DNA from 4 places in the Rhizobium sp. Nf11,1 genome. Region 2 is predicted to be linked to each of the others. Evidence: predicted binding sites of a transcription regulator. Region 2 holds the regulator's gene; each other region holds the start of a gene.

Region 1 (5,772 bases), 490 kb from region 2:
ATAATTCGAAGACAGGGCTTCACTCCTTATCAGGTTGAGCCCTATCTAAGGCGTAAGCGAACTCCCGAACGCATGCCATTGGAGCCAGACCATGACCACCGATCTCCTGACGCTTTTCGATGCCGACGAGGCCACGATGCGCGGCCTTGTCGCCGAAGCGCTCGCCGGCGCCGATGACGGCGAGCTGTTTATCGAGCATGCCCAGGCCGAGGCGCTGACCTTCGACAATGGCCGGCTGAAGGGCGGCAGCTTCAATACGGAACAGGGTTTCGGACTTCGCGCCGTTGCCGGCGAAGCCGTGGGTTATGCCCATGCCGGCGACCTCTCGGTGGCGGCGCTGAAGCGGGCGGCCGATGCGGTCGGCGCGGTGACGCGCGGCTATTCCGGCACCTATGCCGCCGCTCCCCAGGGCACCAACAAGAAATTCTACGGCGACCAGAACCCGATCGGCCAGCCGAGCTTCGAGGAGAAGGTCAAGGTCCTGCAGGACATCGACGCCTATCTCAGAGGCAAGGACGACAAGGTGCGGCAGGTGACTGCTTCGGTCGCTGCGAGCTGGCAGGTCGTCGACATCCTGCGCGCCGACGGCCACCGTGTCCGCGACATCCGGCCGATGACGCGCATCAACATTTCCGTCGTGGTCGGTGAAGGCGAGCGGCAGGAGAGCGGCTCTTACGGCAGCGGCGGGCGCATCGGCTTCGGCGATTTCATCGCCGAGGGCAGCTGGCAATATGGCGCCGACGAGGCGCTGCGCCAGGCGCTCGTCAATCTGGAAGCGATCGATGCGCCGGCCGGCACGATGGACGTCGTTCTCGGCTCCGGCTGGCCGGGCGTGATGCTGCACGAGGCCGTCGGCCACGGGCTGGAAGGCGATTTCAACCGCAAGAAGACGTCGGCCTTTGCAGGCCTTCTCGGCCAGATCGTCGCCGCGCCCGGCGTCACCGTCGTCGATGACGGCACGATCGACAACCGCCGCGGCTCGATCACGATCGACGACGAGGGTACGCCGTCCGGCTACAACGTGCTGATCGAGAACGGCAAGCTGGTCGGCTACATGCAGGATCGGCAGAATGCCCGGCTGATGGGCATGGCGCCCACCGGCAATGGCCGCCGCCAGGGCTATGCCCACGTGCCGATGCCGCGCATGACCAACACCTATATGCTCGGCGGCGACAAGACGCCCGAAGAGATCATCGCCTCGGTGAAGAAGGGCATCTATGCCGTCTCCTTCGGCGGCGGCCAGGTCGACATCACCTCCGGCAAATTCGTCTTCGGCTGCACCGAGGCCTATCTGATCGAGAACGGCAAGCTCGGCGCGCCGATCAAAGGGGCGATGCTGATCGGCAACGGCCCGGATGCGATGAAGCGGGTGTCGATGATCGGCAACGACATGAAGCTCGATACCGGCATCGGCAATTGCGGCAAGGCCGGCCAATGGGTTCCGGTCGGCGTCGGCCAGCCGCATCTGCGCATGGATCAGATCACCGTCGGCGGCACGCAGACCTGAGGCGGAGTATTTCCTCATGCCAGAGATCGAAATCAGACCCTTTGCCGCCGGCGATGCCGATGACGTGCTGTCGGTGATCCTGCCGATTCAGCGCGAGGAGTTCGGCATCGACATCACAGCCGATGCGCAGCCGGATCTCCGGGTCATCCCGGATTTCTACCAATCCGGCAAAGGTCAGTTCTGGGTCGCCGTCAAGGACGGCGCGATCGTCGGAACGCTGGGCTTGAAGGATCTCGGTAACAATCAGGCAGCGCTGCGCAAGATGTTCGTCGCCGCCGAGGTTCGCGGCCGCGAGCACGGCGTGGCGGCGCGGCTTCTCGAGCGCCTGTTCGACCACGCCAGAGATGCCGGCCTCACCGACATCTTCCTCGGCACCACGGACAAATTCGTTGCCGCCCATCGCTTCTACGAGAAGAACGGCTTTACCGAGATTGCCAAGAGCGCCCTGCCCCGCTCCTTCCCGCTGATGGCCGTGGACACCAAGTTTTACCGGTATAAGGTCGGCTGACTGCGGATGCCGCAAAGGGTCGGCGGCCGATAACGGCCATGTTCCTGTCGCGCCACAACTGTCATAAAACTGTCACAAACCGAAACTCGGCCCTATCTCTTCAACGGGATAGGGTTTAGGACGGCTCGTCATCCATAGCGCAGATCAAAAATCACGAGGTGTTCATGCTGGGTTGGTTTCGGAAATTGATGCCGCGCGAAGACCGGTTTTTCGTCCTTTTCGAACAACATTCCAGAACGATCGTCGGCGCCGCACAGGCTCTGGACAGGTTGCTGTCGGGAGTAGAGATCGAGCATCAATGCGAAACGATCGTGCGGTTGGAAGATCAGGCCGACGATATAACGCGCGAAGTCATGCAGGCCGTCCGGCGTAGCTTCATCACACCTTTCGATCGTGGAGACATCAAGGATCTCATCCAATCCATGGATGATGCGATCGACATGATGCACAAGACCGTCAAAACCATCCGGCTCTTCGAGCAGACCAGCTTCGATCCGGGGATGCAGGAGATGGGCAAGACCGTTGTGGAAGCTGCCAATCTCATCGCCGAGGCCATTCCCTTGCTCGATCGCATGAACGCCAATGCGCCGCGGCTTTCTGCCATCGTCGAACAGGTCACGCGGGTGGAAGGGCGCTCCGACGAGTTGCACGAGCAGGGGCTCAAGGATCTGTTTCGCCGGCACCGCGCCGGCAATGCGATGGCCTATATGATCGGCAGCGAGATCTACGGCGAGCTGGAGAAGGTGGTCGACCGTTTCGAGGACGTCGCCAACGAGATCAGCGGCATCGTGATCGAGAATGTCTGATGGATGCCGCCCTCGCTCTTCCGCTTCTTGTCGGCCTCATCGGCGTCGCGCTGCTGTTCGATTTTCTCAATGGGCTGCATGATGCGGCCAATTCGATCGCCACAATCGTCTCGACACGGGTCCTGAGGCCGCAATATGCGGTCTTCTGGGCGGCATTCTTTAATTTCATCGCCTTCCTGTTCTTCGGCCTGCATGTGGCCGAGACGCTCGGGACCGGCATCATCGATCCGGCGATCGTGACACCGCAGGTGATTTTCGCGGCCTTGATCGGCGCCATCGTCTGGAATGTCGTGACCTGGATCTTCGGTATTCCCTCCAGTTCATCCCATGCCCTGGTCGGCGGGCTGGTCGGTGCGGGCCTTGCCAAAGCAGGGTTGAGCTCGATCGTCTGGAGCGGCCTTCTCAAGACCGCGAGCGCCATCGTCATGTCGCCGATGATCGGGTTCCTGCTGGCATTGTTCCTCATTCTGGCGGTGACCTGGACCTTCATCCGGCAAACGCCTTTTGCCGTCGACCGGTCCTTCCGTTTTCTGCAATTCGTGTCGGCATCGCTCTATTCGCTCGGTCATGGCGGCAATGACGCCCAGAAGACCATGGGCATCATTGCCGTGCTTCTTTACTCGCAAGGCTATCTCGGCGGCAGCTTCCACGTGCCGCTCTGGGTGGTGATTTCATGCCAGGCGGCGATGGCGCTCGGCACCTTGTTCGGCGGCTGGCGCATCGTCCATACGATGGGCTCGAAGATCACCCGGCTGAACCCAATGCAAGGATTCTGCGCCGAAACGGGCGGTGCCTTGACGCTGTTCGGCGCCACCTGGCTCGGCATCCCCGTTTCGACCACCCATACCATTACCGGCGCCATCATCGGCGTCGGCGCCGCCCGGCGCGTCTCCGCCGTCAGGTGGGGGCTTGCCGGCAACATCGTGATCGCATGGATCATCACCCTGCCGGCCGCGGCAATGATTTCGGCAGTTTCGTTCTGGCTCGTGAGCCTGTTGGGCCAGCTCTCTTAGTCGATCGGACAGCTGACGTGGCGCTTAGGTCGTCTGTGCCGGCTGAAACCGCCACTTCCGTTCGACCGCGGCGGCGATGTCGATGTCGTTACGGCGAGCAAACAGCAGGAGGTGACCGAGCAGGTCGGCAGTCTCGTCGGCGAGATCGCGCCTGATATCCTCGGGAGAGCGGCCTTTGGCACGGCCCCGACCGGTCAGCCGGTTCCAGGCCTGGGTGAGCTCTCCCATTTCCTCCTGCAGCTTCAAAAGGAACCAGTCGTCATCCCGCTCGATGCCGCTCTCGGCGACATGGACAGCGGAAGCGGCTTCGAACTGGTCGGCGAGACGGCGCAGCATGGATGTTCTCCTTTTGTTTATGGAGGAGACGCTGATTCCCGCTGCTTGTCCAGAGCCGAGTATGATGCCGCTGGGATCAGCTGTGGTCGGGCAGCAGCACGCAGTCATAGGAGCGCTGCTTCAGCGCATCGCAGGCGGAGGCGGCGGCGTCCTTGCTGGCAAAGCCGACGAAGCGGGCGCGATAGATCCGGTTCGCCCCCTGCCCGACCGCCTCAGTGTAGGGCGAGGCGGAAACCAGCGGTGCGCCGCCTTCCGACTGGGCCTGTGCAAGAAGCGCACGCGCCGCATCGGCGCTGGGGGCCGCCGAAATCTGGATCTGCCAGGTGCCATCGGTTTTCTCGGCCGGTGCCTTGCCGGTCTTGCCGGCATTCAGGATCTCGTCCATGGCGACAGGACGTTCCAGCGGCACGACGGCGTCATCGGCATAAGCCAGGCTCTTGGCTGCGGGATCTTCGTCCGGGCGCCGGGCGTTGAGCGGCACCGGAACATCGGAAGAGTCAGCCGCAGACGCGACTTCGACCGGTTCCCTGGCGGCGACGCTCGCCATCAGCCTGGCGCCGCCGGATGACGAGGCGCGGCCGAGATAGCGGTCGAGCAGCGCTTCCATCCTGGCGTCGCGGCTGCGGGCGGTGCGGCCGCCGAGCACGACGCCGACGACGCGGCGGTTGCCGTCTCTGACGGCGCTGACGACGTTGAAGCCGGACGCGTTGGTATAACCCGTCTTGATGCCGTCCATGCCCTGGTAGCGGTACATGAGATTGTTGTGGCCGCGCACGGTCTTGCCGCGGAAATTGAAGCTTGCCATCGAGAACAGGCGATATTCATTGGGATAATTCTTGATCAGCGCCACGCCGAGCGTCGACATGTCGCGCGCCGTCGTCACCTGCCGGCCGTCCGGCAGGCCGGAGGCATTGACGAAGACGGTGCGGCTCATGCCGAGCTGGCGGGCTTTGGCCGTCATCATCCGGGCAAAGCCGGCCTCCGAGCCGCCGAGCGTCTCGGCCATGGCGGCAGCGGCGTCATTGGCGGACTTGACGATCATGCCATAGACCGCCTCGCGCACGGTGATGGTGCCGCCGGCCTTGACGCCGAGCTTGGTTGGCGGCCGGGCGGCTGCATATTTCGACATTTTGATCGGCGTATCCCAGGCGATCCTGCCGCGTTTCAGCGCCTCGAAGGTGAGATAGAGCGTCATCATCTTGGTGAGCGAGGCCGGATGGTTCAGCGTATCGGCGTTTTCGGACGCCAGGACCTTGCCGGTTCGGGCATCGAGGACCAGCGAGGCGCTGCCGGCAAGAGCCGCAAGCGGCGCCGAAACGACCAGCGTCACGGTCAAAACAGCCGCCAAAAGCTTTCTCATGGAGTTCCCCCTGATGCGCTGGCTCTCGATGGGCCGGCCATGTGTCGTAATGTGACAGAAGCCGGAAGTTTGGCGCGACTTTGCGGCAACGCCTACGATTTTTCTAGTCTTTTCATCGCCTTGGTTAACAGAAAACGAAAGAAGCTGTGTGAAAGCGGGATTCAGCAAGGCTTAAGCCGCCGTTGCTAGTTTGCGGCAAAGGACAATGGGCGACGCATGACGGGGCAATTGAAGCGACTGGC
Region 2 (5,772 bases):
TCATCGGCAAGACCGTCAACGTCACCCTGCTCGCCGATGCCAATATCGATAGCGCCAACAAGGGCCAGATCGATCTTTCCGTCGATGAGAAGAACCGCAAGGTCAACGACAAGCAGGTCAACTGGATGAACCAGCTGAAGGCGAGCGGCGCTCTTCAGAAGCAGTTCAACACCGGCCTCTTCGTCAACGGCAATTCCAGCCGTCCGGAAGCCGCCGGTCTCGGCGTCGCCCTCATCGGCTCGCTCTACCTGATGCTGATCGTGCTGGTTCTGTCGCTGCCGATCGGCGTCGCCGCCTCGATCTATCTCGAGGAGTTTGCGCCGAAAAACAGGCTGACGGACCTGATCGAGGTCAACATCAACAACCTCGCAGCCGTCCCGTCGATCGTCTACGGTCTGCTCGGCCTTTCCGTCTTCATCAACTTCATCGGCCTGCCGCGCTCGGCTTCGCTGGTCGGCGGCCTGGTGTTGACGCTGATGACCCTGCCGACGATCATCATCGCCACCCGCGCGGCCCTGCGCGCCGTGCCGCCCTCGATCCGCGCTGCAGCTCTTGGCCTCGGCGCCTCGAAGATGCAGATGGTGTTCCACCATGTCCTGCCGCTTGCCATGCCCGGCATCCTCACCGGCACGATCATCGGCCTGGCGCACGCGCTCGGCGAAACCGCGCCGCTGCTCTTGATCGGCATGGTCGCCTTCGTCGCCAATGCGCCCGCGACACCGCTCGAGCCCTCGACGGCCTTGCCCGTGCAGGTCTATATGTGGGCGAACGAGGCCGAACGTGCCTTCGTGGAGCGTACTTCGGGTGCCATCATCGTCCTGCTCCTGTTCCTGGTCGTCATGAACATGGGCGCCATCCTCTTGCGTCGTCGCTTCGAGCGCCGCTGGTAAACGGAGTCAAACATCATGAACATGCTGACGGAAGCTGCAGTTGAAAAGGCGCTGGATCAGAAGATGAGCAACGTCCCGTATAAAATGATCGGACAGGATGTCTCCGTATACTATGGCGAGAAGCGCGCGCTTTTCGACGTGAACCTGAACATCCGCGAAAACACCGTAACCGCCCTGATCGGCCCCTCGGGCTGCGGCAAGTCGACCTTCCTGCGAAGCCTGAACCGCATGAACGACACGATCGAGGGGTGCCGCGTCACCGGCAAGATCACGCTCGACAGCGACGATATCTATGATCCGGATATCGACGTCGTCGAACTTCGCGCCCGCGTCGGCATGGTTTTCCAGAAGCCGAACCCGTTCCCGAAGTCGATCTATGAAAACGTCTCCTACGGCCCCCGCATCCACGGTCTCGCCAAGTCGAAGGCCGATCTCGACCAGATCGTCGAGAGCAGCCTGCAGCGCGCCGGGCTCTGGAACGAGGTCAAGGACCGCGTGCACGAATCCGGCACGGGCCTCTCCGGCGGTCAGCAGCAGCGCCTGTGCATTGCCCGCGCCGTTGCCGTCAGCCCGGAAGTCATCCTGATGGACGAGCCCTGCTCGGCCCTTGACCCGATCGCCACCGCCAAGGTCGAGGAGCTGATCCACGAACTGCGCGAAAACTATACGATCGTCATCGTCACCCACTCCATGCAGCAGGCCGCGCGCGTCTCGCAGCGCACCGCCATGTTCCACCTCGGCAATCTTGTCGAGGAGAACGACACCGACAAGATGTTCACCAATCCGGACGATCCCCGTACCCAGGACTACATCATGGGTCGCTTCGGCTGATCACGGCCATCCGAAGCCTTCCCCTTATTCGAGGACAAAGCCCCATGGCATCGACACATATTTATTCTGCCTATGATGATGATCTGAAGTTCCTGTCCAGGCGGATTTCCGAAATGGGCGGCCTGGCCGAACAGATGGTCGCCGAATCCGTCCGGGCGCTGGTCAACGGCGATACCGCGCTGGCGCAGAAGGTCATCTCAGACGACGTGATCCTCGATCACACCGAGCGCGAAATCGGCGACAAGGCGATCGTCACCATCGCCCGCCGGCAGCCGATGGCCGCGGACCTGCGCGAAATCATGGGTTCGATCCGCATCGCCGCCGATCTCGAACGCGTCGGCGACCTCGGCAAGAACACCGCCAAGCGCGTCATCGCCGTGCAGAGCACCGGCGTTCCCCGCAAGCTCGCCCGCGGTCTCGAGCATCTCTCCGAGCTGGCGCTTGTCCAGCTCAAGGAAGTGCTCGACGTCTATACGACACGCGCTGCCGACAAGGCGACCGCCATCCGCGAACGCGACAACGAGATCGACGCCATGTACACCTCGCTGTTCCGCGAGCTCTTGACCTACATGATGGAAGATCCGCGCAACATCACGAGCTGCACGCATCTGCTCTTCTGCGCCAAGAACATCGAGCGCATCGGCGACCATGCCACCAACATCGCCGAGACGATCTACTACATGGCGACAGGCGCCCAGCCGGAAGGCGATCGTCCGAAGGATGACAGCGCCAACACCGTTGGCGCCGCGACGGAATAATCCTTCCAAGATTGCGTGCGCGCCCGTTCGGGGCGCGCAAAGAGGTCGCAGCCAATTTCTGAATTTGCGCAGGACGCCTGCTTAGAACCCCGGTTTAAGGCTTGTGCGCGAGGAGACGGACACGCATGATCCCGAGAGTCGCAGTTGTTGAAGACGAGGAAGCCCTCAGCGTGCTCCTTCGCTATAATCTCGAAGCCGAAGGCTTCGAGGTCGATACCATCCTGCGCGGCGACGAGGCCGAAATCAGGCTTCAGGAGCGCACGCCCGACCTGCTCATCCTCGACTGGATGCTGCCCGGCGTCTCCGGCATCGAACTCTGCCGGCGCCTGCGCATGCGGCCGGAAACCGAGCGACTGCCGATCATCATGCTGACGGCGCGCGGCGAGGAGAGCGAGCGTGTGCGCGGACTGTCCACCGGCGCCGACGATTATGTCGTCAAGCCCTTCTCGACCCCCGAGCTCGTCGCCCGCGTCAAGGCGATGCTGCGCCGTGCCCGTCCCGAGGTGCTGTCCTCGGTGCTGAAATGCGGCGATATCGAGCTCGACCGCGAAACCCATCGCGTCCACCGCAAGAGCCGCGAAGTCCGCCTCGGCCCGACCGAATTCCGCCTGCTGGAATTCCTGATGTCGTCGCCGGGCCGGGTCTTTTCCCGCTCGCAGCTGCTCGACGGCGTCTGGGGCCACGACATCTATGTCGACGAGCGCACCGTCGACGTCCATGTCGGCCGCCTGCGCAAGGCGCTGAACTTCTCCAACATGCAGGACGTCATCCGCACCGTCCGTGGCGCCGGCTATTCGATGGAAGCCTGAGGGTTTCTACTGCTGCTAAAGTCAAAGATTTGCCCCTCACCCTAGCCCTCTCCCCGTTCTGACGGGGAGAGGGGACGTGCCCTGCGAAAGGTCGGCGGGGAACGGAGAGGTTGCGGCATGTCCCTTCGCCCCGCGTGCGGGGAGAAGGTGGCGGCAGCCGGATGAGGGGCAACCCCAGCGCTTCCACTCCAATCATAAAAAACGGGCCGCTCGGCCCGTTTTTTATGTCCGGCGATGTCGCCTTCTCAGCTGACCCGTGCCGCGGCCCGGCGCCTTTCGTTGATCGGCTGATAGGCAAGCTTCTGATGATAGCTGCAATAGGGAGAATTGTCGGGGGACTCGCAGCCGCAGAAATGGAAATCTTCCTTGAGCGGGTCGCCGACCGGCCATTTGCAGGTGCGTTCGGTGAGCTCCGTCAGGCCGAGGCGGCGAGAAATCGGCACGACCACATTGCCGGCCGGCACATATTCCATTTCGTCGACGGCATCGACCTCGATCTCTTCCTTCAGCATCGTTGCGCCCTGTTGACGGGTCACGGTGCGGGTGGTGATCCGGGAGGCGTAATTCGGCGCGCGCGGCGCGGACGTCTGGCGCTTCGGCGTGCGCGCCGCGGTGGCCGTGCCGCCGGCTTTGGCGCGGCCGGGAAGGCTGAGCCTGTGCACCTTGCCGATAACGGCGTTTCGGCTGACGCCGCCAAGCTGCGCAGCAATCTGGCTGGCGCTCAGTCCTTCGGCCCAAAGCTTCTTGAGTTTCTCGACCCGCTCGTCTGTCCAGTTCATGCCCTGTCTCCACCTTTTGCGTTGGTGATGGCAGAATCCCTCACCGTTGTCCCGGAAGCCTCCGAAACAAGAAACGCTTGATCAATTTTGGTGACTAGTTCCGCCGCATGCAGTCTAGTAATTGAACTTTAACCTAGTGTGAGGCTGACTCCGTGACAAGAGTCGCGGGAATCCGGATGAATCGAATTTCAAGTTTTCCCCAACTTGCTGCCTCTGCGTGGCATTTCTGCAATAATGCCTGTTGAAGGCCGAAAGTGCCGCTGTACAAGCTTGCTGCATAGGCTAAGGCGGCAGTTTTGTTGACATTGCAGCGCGAAAAGGAAATAGTACCGCTCGCCGCCGAAAGGCGGCATTTTTGATTTTTTGGACCTGGTTTTGTTAGCCGGAGTCCGTGCAAGACAACATTGAACGGGAGACCCGCGCCATGGCTGAAGCCGCGCCGCTTTATGACACCTATTCTCGCGCCCCGCTGCGGTTCGAGCGAGGCGAGGGCGTATGGCTGATCACCGAGAGCGGCGAGCGTTATCTCGATTTCGGCGCCGGTGTCGCCGTCACCTCCGTCGGCCATGGCAACCCGCATGTGGTCGCGGCGCTGAAGGAGCAGGCCGACAAGGTCTGGCACCTCTCCAACATCTATGAGATCCCCGGCCAGGAGCGCCTCGCCAAGCGCCTGACGGACGCTACCTTCGCCGATAAGGTGTTCTTCACCAATTCGGGCGCCGAGGCGCTCGAATGCGCCATCAAGACCGCGCGCCGCTACCAGTTTTCCAAGGGCCATCCCGAGCGGTTCCATATCATCACCTTCGAGGGCGCCTTCCATGGGCGCACGCTCGCGACGATTGCCGCCGGCGGTCAGGAGAAATATCTCGAAGGTTTCGGCCCCAAGGCTCCGGGTTTCGATCAGGTGCCGTTCGGCGACATCGAGGCCGTCCGCGCCGCCATTACCGATGCGACGGCCGCAATCCTGATCGAGCCGGTGCAAGGCGAGGGCGGCGTGCGTCCCGCCACCGGCGAATTCATGAAGGCGCTTCGCCGGATCTGCGACGAAAACGGCCTGCTGCTGATCCTCGACGAGGTCCAGACCGGCGTCGGCCGCACCGGCAAGCTCTTCGCCCATGAATGGTCCGGCATCACGCCCGATATCATGGCCGTTGCCAAGGGCATCGGCGGCGGTTTCCCGCTCGGCGCCTGCCTTGCCACGGCCGAGGCTGCCTCCGGCATGAAGGCCGGCACGCATGGTTCGACCTATGGCGGCAATCCGCTGGCCATGGCGGTCGGCAGTGCCGTGCTCGACGTCATCCTCGCCGATGGCTTCCTTGAGCATGTGCGCGACGTCGCGCTCGTCTTCCGCCAGGGGCTGGCCTCGCTCAAGGATCGGTATCCCGATGTGATCGAGGATATCCGAGGCGAGGGGCTTCTGCTCGGCGTCAAGGCTGCGGTTCCCTCGGCCGAGTTGCTGCAGGCGATCCGCGCCGCGCATCTGCTCGGCGTGCCGGCCGGCGACAACGTCATCCGCCTTCTTCCGCCGCTGGTGGTCACTGCCGAAGAAGCCCGCGAGGGGCTCGTGCGCCTCGAGCGCGCCGCCGAGAGCATCCGCGCCGCCAAGATCAAGAAGACGGCTTGAAGGGATCGCCGCCTTCGGGCGCACGACAGGTAAGAACATGGCTCCTAAACATTTCCTCGATCTTTCGGCCGTCACCTCGGC
Region 3 (5,772 bases), on a different contig from region 2:
AGGTTCTTGGGATGCGCCTCCGGCTTGATATCCCCATCGAGCTTGCCGAAGAAGATATAATCCGGCCTGACTTCGCCGATCTCCAGCGCATTGTGCCGGTCGCTGGCATTACCGCCGCCGACGATCAGCTTCGGAGCGTGTTTGTCGATCGCCTCCGACAGTGCCTGGGCATTGCCGGTAATATGCAGGCCATCCGCCTTCGCCCGTCCCGCCACGCGGCTGTCGCCTGCAATCAGCGCGGCGGCCCCCGCATCCTGGATCACCGGCACCAGCTTTTCGGCATGTTTCTGGAAGGCGCCGTCGTCGAGCCCGTATTGCGGCACGATGACGGAGGCGACATCGCCGCCCTTCAGCGCATCGGCGACGATCTTTGCCTGTTCATCGGCGTCGGCCATATCGGGGACGATGAGCACTAGGCGGCAGCGGTTTTCGGCTTCGGTCATGAGTCTTTCCGTTTCCTGCGAATTCCCTTCTCGAAATAACGGATCCGCACTCGTTTTGTGTGAGTAGTTCCGTTAGAGGAGGCTTGCAAGAGGAGGACGTCGAAAGCATGCCGCAGGACTTGTCATTCTACTACGCCGCCGTGCCCGCGGTTCTGCTTGTCGGCCTCGCAAAAGGCGGTATGGGCGACGCTTTGTCGCTGATTGGCCTGCCCTTTCTCGCGCTCGCCGTCTCGCCGCTCGAGGCGGCGGCGATCCTGCTGCCGATCCTGGTCTTCATGGACATGATCTCGCTCGTCATCTGGCGCAGGCATGGCGATTGGGCGACGCTGAGGATCATGCTGCCGGGCGCAATTTTCGGCATTGCCCTCGGCTGGGCGACCTCGGCGCTCGTTCCCGGCAACGTCCTTCGCGTCGTCATCGGCGCGGTGACGATCCTCTTCTGCCTCCGCTATTTCTGGAGCAATTTCGGCCCCCGCGCCGGCAAGACGATCCCTCCGCGCGGACAGCGGCCGGTCGCCGCCCGTCTCTGGGGCACATTTTCCGGATATGGCAGCTTCGTCGCCCATGCCGGAGGCGCGCCGTTTCAGATCTATGCCCTACCGCTCAAACTGGAGCCGCGCGAATATACCGGCACCAGCGTGCGCTTCTTCGCAATCCTCAACGCCATCAAGCTCATTCCCTACTTTGCGCTCGGCCAGCTCGACACACAGAACCTTGCGACCTCGGCCACGCTCCTGCCTTTCGCGCCGCTCGCCACTCTTGCCGGCGCCTGGTGCGTGCGCCGCATGAAGCCGCAGATCTTTTATCCCTTCATGTATATGATGGCGCTGATCGCAGCCCTTCTGATCACGCGAGAGGGCCTCGGCTGGTAAGCGCGGCGGCACGCTGCAATGCACAATTTCCTTGCTGCATCGGCCGGTTTGACGTAGCGTTTCCGCCATGTCGAACACGGACCCTTTCTCTGCGATTGCCGACCCGAACCGGCGCTTTCTGCTGGAGGAGTTGCGGCGCGCGCCGCGCACCGTCAACGAGCTTGCCGAGGGCCTGCCGATCAGTCGTCCTGCTGTCTCGCAGCACCTGAAGGCCCTGCTCGACAGCAATCTTGTCTCCGTGACCTCGGAAGGTACGAAACGCATCTATGCGGTCAACAACCGCGGCTTTGACAAGCTCAATCTGTGGCTGGATCAGTTCTGGGCCTGACTCCCATGACGCCCTGACGCACTCATTATCGCCATTGGCGACACGCAGACGCAAATGCGCCAGCCGCGACGTCACAAAGCATCGGGCTGGCGCAATTCTGGTGTAATCACCGGTTCTTGCAAATTTTAGGCGGAATGGATGGATTTACCTCGTGCGCAAGATGATCGCCGGCGACCCTTGGGAAGATTAATGGACGGATGACTTGAGACGCTGAATCTCGTCCTTGATGCGCAGCTTGCGGCGCTTGCATTCGGCAATTTCTGTATCGGAGATAGAGGGAGCTGTTCTGAGAGCATGTAACTCCTCCTCGAGAGCGACATGCTTTTTCTGGAGTGATTCAAGATGAGCTTCAACTGTCATTTGACCCTTCCTTCCTCTTACCCTCCCCGACCATCTCGTCGGGGATCAAGGTGTCAACGGGGCGGACTGTGACATATTTTTGACGGCTTGTCGAAGGCCAAAAGATGAAGATGCGATGGCAAATTCATGATCAAGACTAACTAGCCGTTACCCGTATTTGGTGATAGGAGCTTGCGGAAATCATCGGCAGATCGGACAAGGTCCGAGGACGATAACGGGGAATGCATATGGCCGATCAGGAACAGGCGGAAATCAGGCTCATGGTGGCGCGTCTGCGCCAGGAGCACGAGGATTTCGACGCTGCGATCAACGCCATGATCGAGACCGGATGCGACGCTCTGCGAATCCAGCGCATGAAGAAGAAGAAGCTCGTCATCAAGGACAAGCTCTCCAAGCTGGAAGACCAGATCGTTCCCGATATCATTGCCTGAAAGGAACGGTCGCAGGATGACAGATAGACCACTCGTCGCCATCATCATGGGCAGCCAATCCGATTGGGAAACCATGAAGAACGCGGCCGACACGCTGGAAGCGCTGGAAATCGCTTATGATGCGCGCATCATCTCAGCGCACCGTACGCCCGAGCGCATGATGAATTTCGCCAAGGGCGCGCGCGCGGAAGGCTTCAAGGTCATCATCGCCGGCGCCGGCGGTGCGGCGCATCTGCCGGGCATGACCGCATCGATGACGCCGCTGCCGGTCTTCGGCGTCCCGGTTCAGTCGAAGACCATGTCAGGCCAGGACAGCCTTCTTTCCATCGTGCAGATGCCGGCCGGCATTCCGGTTGGGACCCTCGCGATCGGCAAGGCGGGTGCGGTCAACGCGGCTCTTCTCGCGGCCGCCGTGCTGGCCCTTTCCGACGAAGAGATTGCCGACAGGCTCGACGAATGGCGCGAGCGCCAGAGTGCTGCCGTCGCCGAATATCCAATGGACGACCAATGACCATAGGAACGATCGGCATTGTCGGCGGCGGCCAGCTCGGTCGCATGCTGGCCATCGCCGCCGCCAAATTGAATTTCCGCACTGTCATCCTCGAGCCGCAGCTCGACTGCCCCGCCGCCCAACTGGCGAACCGGCAGATCGTCGCCGCCTATGACGATCCGGCGGCGCTGGCCGAACTGGCAGACGCCTGCGACGTCGTCACCTACGAATTCGAGAATGTGCCCGTCGCCGCCGCCGAAGCGCTCTCGGCAAGCATCGCCGTCTATCCGCCTGCCAAGGCGCTCGAGGCCGCCCAGGATCGGCTCGTCGAAAAACGCTTCCTCAACGGCTGCGACATATCAACCGCTCGCTTTCATGCGGTCGACAGCCAGGCTGATCTAGAAACAGCGCTGAAGGATTTCGGCGGCAAGGGTGTACTGAAGACCCGCCGTCTCGGTTATGACGGCAAGGGGCAGAAGGTTTTCCGCTCGCCCGCTGACAATCCCGACGGCGCCTATGCCGCGCTCGGGGCCGTGCCGCTCATCCTCGAAAGCTTCGTCGCCTTCGAGCGCGAGGTCTCGATCATCGCCGCCCGCGCCGCGGACGGGACGGTCGTCTGCTTCGATCCCGCCGAGAATGTCCACCGCAACGGCATCCTCCACACCTCGACCGTTCCGGCCGCAATCTCGGCGACGACAGCGGAGGCTGCTCGTCAATCGGCCGAAAAGATTCTCGCCGCGTTGAACTATGTCGGCGTGATCGGCATCGAATTCTTCGTGCTCGCCGACGGTGGCCTGATCGCCAACGAGATGGCGCCGCGCGTCCACAATTCCGGTCATTGGACGGAAGCCGCCTGCGTCGTCAGCCAGTTCGAGCAGCATATCCGCGCTGTCGCCGGCCTGCCGCTCGGCAATGGCGAGCGGCACTCCGACTGCGTCATGCAGAATCTGGTCGGCGATGATGTCCTTGCCGTTCGCGACTGGCTGCAGCGTCCCGACACGCTGGTTCACCTCTATGGCAAGAATGAGTGGCGCCCCGGCCGCAAGATGGGTCATGTCACGACATTGGCGCCGAAATTGCCGGTTTCGCAGTGAGAAAATGACCGTGCGGCTTGGGAAAAACATCGTCACGCGGTTGACACGCTGGAGGTGACGGGGTATCTGCACCCCCACCTAAAGAGCGCGCCCCGACGGCGCGCTTTTGATTGTTAAAGTTACGGGCGAATGTGAATTCCCCCATAGAGATCGCGGATCAGAAAAATGAAGATCAAGAATTCGCTCAAGTCGCTCAAGGCTCGTCACCGTGACAACCGTCTGGTTCGTCGCAAGGGCCGCATCTACATCATCAACAAGCTGAACCCGCGCTACAAGGCTCGTCAGGGCTGATTGCGCGCATCCGGATCGTGCGGCGCGCAGATTGCGTCGACGGACATCCGGTGGTCGCTGCGGTGATCACGTCTATTTTGTTTGATCTTCGGCACTGGCGGACTAATATGTCCGCCATGCGCTTTTTTGCTTTGACGTCAGCGGTGCTGCCACTCGCCTTCATCCTCTCCACTTCCCCGTTTCCGGCCGCCGCGGCGGAAAAGAACGTCATTGTCGAGCGGAGGGATGCCAGTAGTTCGCCGAAGCAGCGTCTCGATCAGCTCTTCAGCCAGTTGAAGCGCGAGCGTGATCCCGACAAGGCCAGCAGTATCGCCAATGAAATTCGTCTGGAATGGAATGATTCCGGCAGTGCGACCGTGAACCTGCTGATGCAATGGGCCGACAAGGCGATCGAGGAAAAACGCAATCCCGCCGCTCTCGATTTCCTCGACGAGGCGATTGCCCTAAAGCCCGATTATGCCGAGAGCTGGAATCGCCGCGCCACGCTGAATTTCGTCATGGGCAATTATCGCAAGTCGATGTCCGACATCGAGCATGTGCTGGATATCGAGCCGCGCCATTTCGGCGCGCTCTCCGGCATGGCCGCGATCCTCAGCAATTCCGGGAATGATCAATTGACCCTGAAGGCCTGGGAACGGTTCCTCGATATCTATCCCGCCGATCGCACCGCGCAGGAGCAGGTCAACATACTTGCGGAAAAACTGGCCGGCAATCGAACCTGAAGCCGGCTCACCGAGCTTGACCTGCGGCCAGAGCGCGCAATTTTAGAACTGTCGCGGGATGTTTGACATAACCGTCCCCCGCAAAACCCACCGACTGTCGCCTTTAAGATCATGCTTGCCGAAGTTTCCGCTCTTCTCGCCCCGCTCGCCGCCGCCATCGGTTACTCCTCTTACAAGGCGCGGCAATTCGAACAGACCTATCCGAATATCGGCGAGTTAACGGATGTCGGCGGCTGCCGCATGAACGCCGTCCATGTCAAGCGTCCCGAAAATGCGGACCTGCCGGCGCTCGTCTTCATTCACGGCGCCAGCGGCAATCTGCTCGATCAGATCGTCGCTTTTCGCGCACCGCTCGAGGGCCGGGCGGAAATGCTGTTCGTCGATCGTCCCGGTCACGGTTATTCCGAGCGCGGCGGCCCTGAGAACGCCGTACCCTCGGGCCAGGCCGATGCAATCGCCCGGCTGATGGAAAGGCGCGGCATCGAGAAGGCGATCATCGTCGGCCATTCCTTCGGCGGCGCGATCACCGCCGCCTTCTGCCTGCGCCACCCGGATAAAACCGCCGGCCTGCTCTTCCTCGCACCCGCCACCCATCCGTGGCCCGGCGGCATCGACTGGTATTATCATGTGGCGACCGTGCCGGTCATCGGTTGGCTCTTCAACCACGCCATCGTCATTCCGCTTGGACTGAGCCGGCTGGAGCGCGGCACGCTGAATGTCTTCCGTCCCAATCCACGCCCT
Region 4 (5,772 bases), on a different contig from region 2:
GCCGAATATTGGGACAGCCCCGGCACCATCATCAGCTATATCAAAATGGCGGCCGCAGCGGTCACAAACAGCAAACCGGATATGGGCGACAACGCCGAGGTCACGCTCTGACGCTAGGCGCGGAGGCTCGCCGACGAACATTAAACCCAGTTGGCCGATGCCTTGACGAAGTCGATGAATGCCCTGAGCGGCGCAGGCACCAGACGCCGGCCGGGATAATAGAGAAACGGTCCTGAAAAGCGCTGCCACCACGGCTCGAGGACGGGCTCAAGTGCGCCGCTGTCGAAATGCGGAAGCAGCCAATCCTCGAAAATGCAGATGATTCCTGTGCCCGCTATCGCCGCGTCGACGGAAAGATCGGTCGCCCCGCCGACCCTGACGATCAATGGGCCGGTCGGTTCGACCCGCACCACCTCGCCGTCCCGCTCATATTCCCATGGCGTCGTCAGCGCACCACTGGCAAAACGGCCCAACAAACAGGCGTGATCAAGGAGTTCACTCGGATGTCGCGGCCGCCCTTGGCGGTCGAGATAAGCAGGCGATGCCGCAGTGGCAAAGCGCTGGTGGCGCGGACCAATCGGAATCGCGATCATATCCTGCTCCAGCCGCTCGTCATAACGGATGCCGGCGTCACACCCGGCAGCGAGCACGTCGACAAAGCTCTCCTCGGCGACGATCTCCAGGCGAATGTCGGGATAGGCGGCGAGGAATGGCGGGATGATGGCAGGCAGCACCAGCCGCGCAGCGCTGACCGGCACATTGAGCCGCAGCGAGCCAGCCGGCCTGTCGCGAAAGCGGTTGACCACGTCGAGCGCGGCCTCCACCTCCGTCAAAGCAGGGCCGAGCCGCTCCAGCAGACCCTTGCCCGCTTCGGTCGTAACGACGCTACGCGTCGTCCGATTGAGGAGCCTGACGTCGAGATCAGCCTCCAGGCGACGCACCGCTTCGCTCAAGAAGGAGGCGCTGCTGCCACTGGCACGCGCTGCCTCGCGAAAACCACCCGCCCGCGCCACTGCGACGAAGGCGTTGAGGTCACTCAGGTCTGCTTTCACTGTTCGCCACTCCGCACGGCCCGTGCGCATTGTACCCAATTATCACACGCACCGCCAAGGAGTAAGTTTAATCTCATCTGTTGAAAGGAGCGCGACCATGTCCATCATCCATCAATCCGGCACATTCAATATCGGCGACCGCAAGGTGAGGCGACTTGGCTATGGCGCCATGCAGCTGGCAGGGCCCGGCGTGTTCGGCCCGCCCAAGGATCGCGGCGCCGCTCTGGCGGTGCTGCGCGAGGCGGTCGCATGCGGCGTGAACCACATCGATACCAGCGATTTCTACGGCCCGCACGTGACCAATCAGATCATCCGTGAAGCGCTCCATCCCTATGGCGACGATCTCGTCATCGTCACCAAGGTCGGCGCCCGGCGCGGCGCGGACGGGTCCTGGATTCCGGCCTTCTCGCGCCAGGAACTGACGCAGGCGGTTCACGACAATCTTCGCAACCTCGGCCTCGAGGTGCTTGATGTCGTCAACCTCCGGATCACATTTGACCTGCATAGCCCGGCCGAAGGCTCGATAGAAGCACCCCTGACGGTTCTGGCTGATCTCCAGCGGCAAGGTCTGATCCGTCACTTAGGTTTAAGCAACGCCACATCGAAACAGGTCGCCGAAGGCCGCGGGATCACCGAGATCGTCTGTGTGCAAAACCAGTACAATCTGGCGCATCGGAACGACGACCGGCTCATCGACGAACTCGCCCGTCAGGGCACCGCCTATGTGCCGTTCTTCCCGCTTGGCGGCTTCACGCCGCTGCAATCGTCCACACTCTCCAATGTCAGCGCACGCCTGAGCGCCACGCCGATGCAGGTGGCGCTCGCCTGGCTGTTGCGCCGCGCAGCCAATATCCTGTTGATCCCCGGCACGTCGTCGCTCGGCCATCTCAGGGAGAATCTCGCTGCTGCCGGATTGGTGCTGCCGGATGATGCCGACGAGGAGCTGAACCATATGGCTGACATCGTGGCTTGACGGCGGCCGCGGCGGTGCAATCGTTAGGCCGTGTTCTAGCGCGGCGTAACGACCTTGCCGGACGTGCTGGCGCAATCTGTCGGTCGGCCGCACCTTGTTGGCTGCGCCAACCGGCCGGTAAATGAAAGCATCAGGATGGCTTCCGTGTCAGAAGCTCATAAGTCACCAAGGCCGCTGACATCGCCAGAAAAACCACGACTGCCAAAGGATAATTGGCACTGGCGTTCGGATCGGCAAGCTTGGGAAGGCCGATAACACTGCCGGCCGCCAGAATCGCCGAGAGCACAACCTCCTGAACGATTAATCTCCAAAAGCCGGTCATGACCAACCTCCCGTCATCTCCTTATTATCGGCCGAAGGACGCTCAGTCTTTATACCTCACGATGCAGCCGTTGGGAAACACGCGTTGACCGCACGGTCCAGTGACCATGCGGTCTCGGTTTCAACGCTTCGGCAGCCAACTTGTTGCGGCTATGCTTTCAATAGCGCTCAGGCACATACATATCAGCCGGAACTGGCGCCCTGATGTAGTCGGCATGACGGATACGATCCGGCAGCTGAATCTCAGGCTTCGGCACGTCCTCGTAGGGAATCTGATCAAGAAGATGGGCGATGCAGTTCAGCCGCGCCCTCTTCTTGTCGACGGCCTGCACCACCCACCAGGGCGCCTCCTTGGTGTGTGTGCGCGCCAGCATTTCTTCCTTGGCCTTGGTATATTCCTCCCAGTGGATGCGGCTTTCCATGTCCATCGGCGAAAGCTTCCACTGCTTCAGCGGATCGTGGATGCGCATCTTGAAGCGGAATTCCTGTTCCTCGTCGGTGATCGAGAACCAGTATTTGATCAGCACGATGCCGGATCGGACGAGCATCCGTTCGAATTCAGGCACCGAGCGGAAGAACTCCTCGAGTTCGTCAGGAGTGCAGAAGCCCATCACGCGCTCGACGCCGGCGCGATTGTACCAGCTGCGGTCGAAGAGCACGATCTCGCCGGCGGTGGGAAGATGCGGGACATAACGCTGGAAATACCATTGATGGCGCTCCCGTTCGGTCGGCGCAGGCAGTGCCACTGTGCGGCAGACGCGCGGGTTGAGCCTTTGGGTTACGCGCTTGATCGCGCCACCCTTGCCGGCCGAATCCCGGCCTTCGAAAAGCACGACCACTTTCAATTGCTTGTACTGGACCCAATCTTGCAGCCGTACCAGCTCATGCTGCAGCCGGAACAGCTCGCGGAAATAGATCTTCCGATCGAGCGTCTGCTCCGCCGGTTCGGTCATTCCTTCGACGACTAGATCGTCCAGCCGGTCTTCCTCCAGCTGCATTTCCAGCTCCTCATCGAAGCTGTCGGCGATTTCGGCCTTTATCCGGCTGAGCTGGTCCTGATGTGTTTTAGACATGGGCTTTCCCTTCCTGCTCATTTGACAGGAGCATGTCACTGCAAAGTTTGTGTGACGGTTGGATAACCCCAAGCTCGTTCACTTGTTCTCCCCTCTCGTCATTCCGTATGCCGAAGATCTTTTCGATGCCGGTCGCACCGAGACCGACGCGTGCCTAGAGCAGCCCCGTCTTATAGCGGTCGACGAGGTTGCGGCAAGCGCGGATCGTCAGCGCCATGACGGTGAGCGTCGTGCCGGCGATGCCGCTGCCCGGAAAGGCGCTGGCGTCGGTGACGATGAGGTTCGGAGCATCCCACAGTTGATTGTAGGGATTGAGCACTGAAGCTTCCGGGCTTTCGCCCATGCGCGCACCGCCGGTTTCATGAATTGCTGCGCCCATGCACATGGTCTTGCGGAACCATGTGCGGAACATGAAGCGGCTGAAGGCATCGGCGTCGGGAAAGGCGCCTCTGCCCATCTCCTTGAGGCCGGTGGGCGATCCGATGAATTCAAGATCGCCGCCGACCTCTTTGACCATGGCGATCAACGTCTCCTCCTGCCGGCGGAGCAGCCGCCGCTCCTCCTCCTGCATGACGCAGCGAATGTGTGGCACCGGAATGTTCCAGGCGTCCTTGCGCTTGCCATCGAGGGTGATGCGATTGTTGGCATAGGGCAACATGCGGCCGAAGCCGAAGAAGGCCAGGCGCGCATCGGTCTCCCCTGAAACCGGTGCCCTGCCGATGCTGCCCTGATAATCGAAATCGCCGCGGGCGACGTCACCCTCGCCGAAGCGCGGGATGAAGATCCCACCCGACGGATTGTAGAAGGGATCGACAGGAGCGGAATCGTCAGTGGCCCAACCCTTCGCCTTGGAAAAGGAACCGAAGGCGAGGCAAGGAAGCTGATCCATGAAATAGCGTCCGAGCGCGCCCGAGCTGTTGCCGAGGCCGTCAGGATGTCTTGCCGACGCCGAATTCAGCAGCAGGCGCACGCTCTCGATCGGCGAGGCAGAGAGCACGATCGTCGCGGCACGCGCCGTCGAAACCTTGCTCGTGTTGCGATCGATGAATTCCGCACCGGTGGCGCGGCCGGTTTTTTCGTCGGTGGTGATGCGACGCACGACGGCGTCATAACGGACCGTCAGCCGGCCGCTCGCCTTTGCGTCCCGCAGCGGTCGCGGCATGCGTTCGGCGTCCGGCGCGATATAGCGCCAGGAGATGACGCGCCGGTCCGGCCAGCGGCTTTCTACAGCCTGCTTGAATATCTGCTCGGCGGGCGTGAGGCTTGCCGGCTTCGCATAGACGCCGTCCGGCAAGGTCGGCACATCGTCCTTGTTGCCGTAGAGCTCGAGATAGGCCTCGACTTCGTCATAGAAGGGCGCAAGCTCGTCATAGGAGATCGGCCAGTCCACGCCCCTTCCGGTGCGCGATCGGATCTTGAAATCATCGTCGGTCCAGCGCAGCAGCACGCGGCCGAAACTGTGCAGGCGCCCGCCGCCCTGGCGGCCGCGGATCCAGAGAAAGGGCTCGTTCTTCGGCGTCGTATAGGGGTTCTTGCGATCGTTGACGAAGAAGTGGCTGAAGCGCTCGGTAAAGAAGGCCGCCCGCGCCTGGATCGGCTGGCCCTTCAGGGTGGCGCGCGCACGCTCCCATATATTGATGCTGCTTGCCGGCGCCTTCTTGCGCGCCGGGTCGAAATCCCCGGGGCCGACGGCCGGCCCAGCCTCGAGCAGCAGCACCGACAGACCCTTGGCCGTCAGCTCTTTGACCGCGAAGGAACCCGCCGCGCCGGAGCCGATCACCAGCGCATCATAAACGATCTCAGACATGTCTTTTCAAATCCTGTCCTGGAGCAATTCCTCAATGCAGCGCAAAGCACATCCGAAATTGCGGGAAAGCAAAGGAATGGCGCGTCAAAGCCGCGATCCATCGGCAGCGAAGAGTGACGCCTTGGTGATATCAAGGCCCGGAGCCATGGCATCGCCGGGCTTGAATTCGACGTCGCCCATGAAACGAAGGGAGAGACTGTGCTCCGCCCAGTCGAACCAGACGACGGCATCCGAACCCATCGGCTCGACGACGGAAACACGGCCAGCAATCGTGGGAAGCCCGCTTGCCGCCCCGTCGAGCACAAGGTGCTCAGGGCGAAAGCCTAACGTAACAGGTCCTTCCACGGCAGCCGTGCGGAAGGCATAGTCGGTGAGGTCGACGGCTAGGCCGTTGCTTCTGAAGACGGGTGCTCCGCCGCCGCGCTCGATCCGGCCCTCGACGAAATTCATCGCCGGAGCACCGATGAAGCCGGCGACGAAGAGATTGGCCGGACGGCGGTAGATCTCGGCCGGCGAAGCGAGCTGCTGGATCACGCCGTCGCGCAT

Evidence for each region. The regulator PhoB, encoded in region 2, activates phosphate uptake and scavenging genes when phosphate is short. The targets are predictions, from matches to a motif close to TGTCATNNANCTGTCAT.
Region 1: the regulator PhoB is predicted to act here: its motif matches at 2,075-2,091, upstream of ACQ7C1_RS02375 (DUF47 family protein).
Region 3: the regulator PhoB is predicted to act here: its motif matches at 2,108-2,124, upstream of ACQ7C1_RS08455 (YdcH family protein).
Region 4: the regulator PhoB is predicted to act here: its motif matches at 3,471-3,487, upstream of ppk2 (polyphosphate kinase 2).

What each region holds. Positions count from the first base shown of each region.
Region 1 covers NZ_JBOBHU010000001.1:489,498-495,269, reverse strand. The annotation lists gene tldD (metalloprotease TldD) at 92-1,507, shown strand; gene ACQ7C1_RS02380 (GNAT family N-acetyltransferase) at 1,524-2,015, shown strand; gene ACQ7C1_RS02375 (DUF47 family protein) at 2,180-2,821, shown strand; gene ACQ7C1_RS02370 (inorganic phosphate transporter) at 2,821-3,834, shown strand; gene ACQ7C1_RS02365 (pyrophosphatase) at 3,859-4,170, opposite strand; gene ACQ7C1_RS02360 (D-alanyl-D-alanine carboxypeptidase family protein) at 4,247-5,530, opposite strand; gene ACQ7C1_RS02355 (polysaccharide deacetylase family protein) at 5,747-5,772, shown strand, end outside.
Region 2 covers NZ_JBOBHU010000001.1:4,031-9,802, forward strand. The annotation lists gene pstA (phosphate ABC transporter permease PstA) at 1-890, shown strand, start outside; gene pstB (phosphate ABC transporter ATP-binding protein PstB) at 906-1,721, shown strand; gene phoU (phosphate signaling complex protein PhoU) at 1,766-2,479, shown strand; gene phoB (phosphate regulon transcriptional regulator PhoB) at 2,605-3,288, shown strand; gene ACQ7C1_RS00040 (GcrA family cell cycle regulator) at 3,534-4,067, opposite strand; gene ACQ7C1_RS00045 (aspartate aminotransferase family protein) at 4,492-5,691, shown strand; gene argF (ornithine carbamoyltransferase) at 5,729-5,772, shown strand, end outside.
Region 3 covers NZ_JBOBHU010000004.1:128,526-134,297, forward strand. The annotation lists gene ACQ7C1_RS08440 (thiamine phosphate synthase) at 1-443, opposite strand, end outside; gene ACQ7C1_RS08445 (sulfite exporter TauE/SafE family protein) at 551-1,315, shown strand; gene ACQ7C1_RS08450 (ArsR/SmtB family transcription factor) at 1,383-1,643, shown strand; gene ACQ7C1_RS08455 (YdcH family protein) at 1,830-2,003, opposite strand; gene ACQ7C1_RS08460 (YdcH family protein) at 2,231-2,434, shown strand; gene purE (5-(carboxyamino)imidazole ribonucleotide mutase) at 2,451-2,945, shown strand; gene ACQ7C1_RS08470 (5-(carboxyamino)imidazole ribonucleotide synthase) at 2,942-4,018, shown strand; gene ykgO (type B 50S ribosomal protein L36) at 4,184-4,309, shown strand; gene ACQ7C1_RS08480 (tetratricopeptide repeat protein) at 4,417-5,031, shown strand; gene ACQ7C1_RS08485 (alpha/beta fold hydrolase) at 5,143-5,772, shown strand, end outside.
Region 4 covers NZ_JBOBHU010000033.1:20,550-26,321, forward strand. The annotation lists gene ACQ7C1_RS29805 (pyridoxamine 5'-phosphate oxidase family protein) at 1-111, shown strand, start outside; gene ACQ7C1_RS29810 (LysR substrate-binding domain-containing protein) at 141-1,052, opposite strand; gene ACQ7C1_RS29815 (aldo/keto reductase family oxidoreductase) at 1,150-2,025, shown strand; gene ACQ7C1_RS29820 (hypothetical protein) at 2,156-2,347, opposite strand; gene ppk2 (polyphosphate kinase 2) at 2,505-3,419, opposite strand; gene ACQ7C1_RS29830 (GMC oxidoreductase) at 3,574-5,226, opposite strand; gene ACQ7C1_RS29835 (ABC transporter ATP-binding protein) at 5,311-5,772, opposite strand, start outside.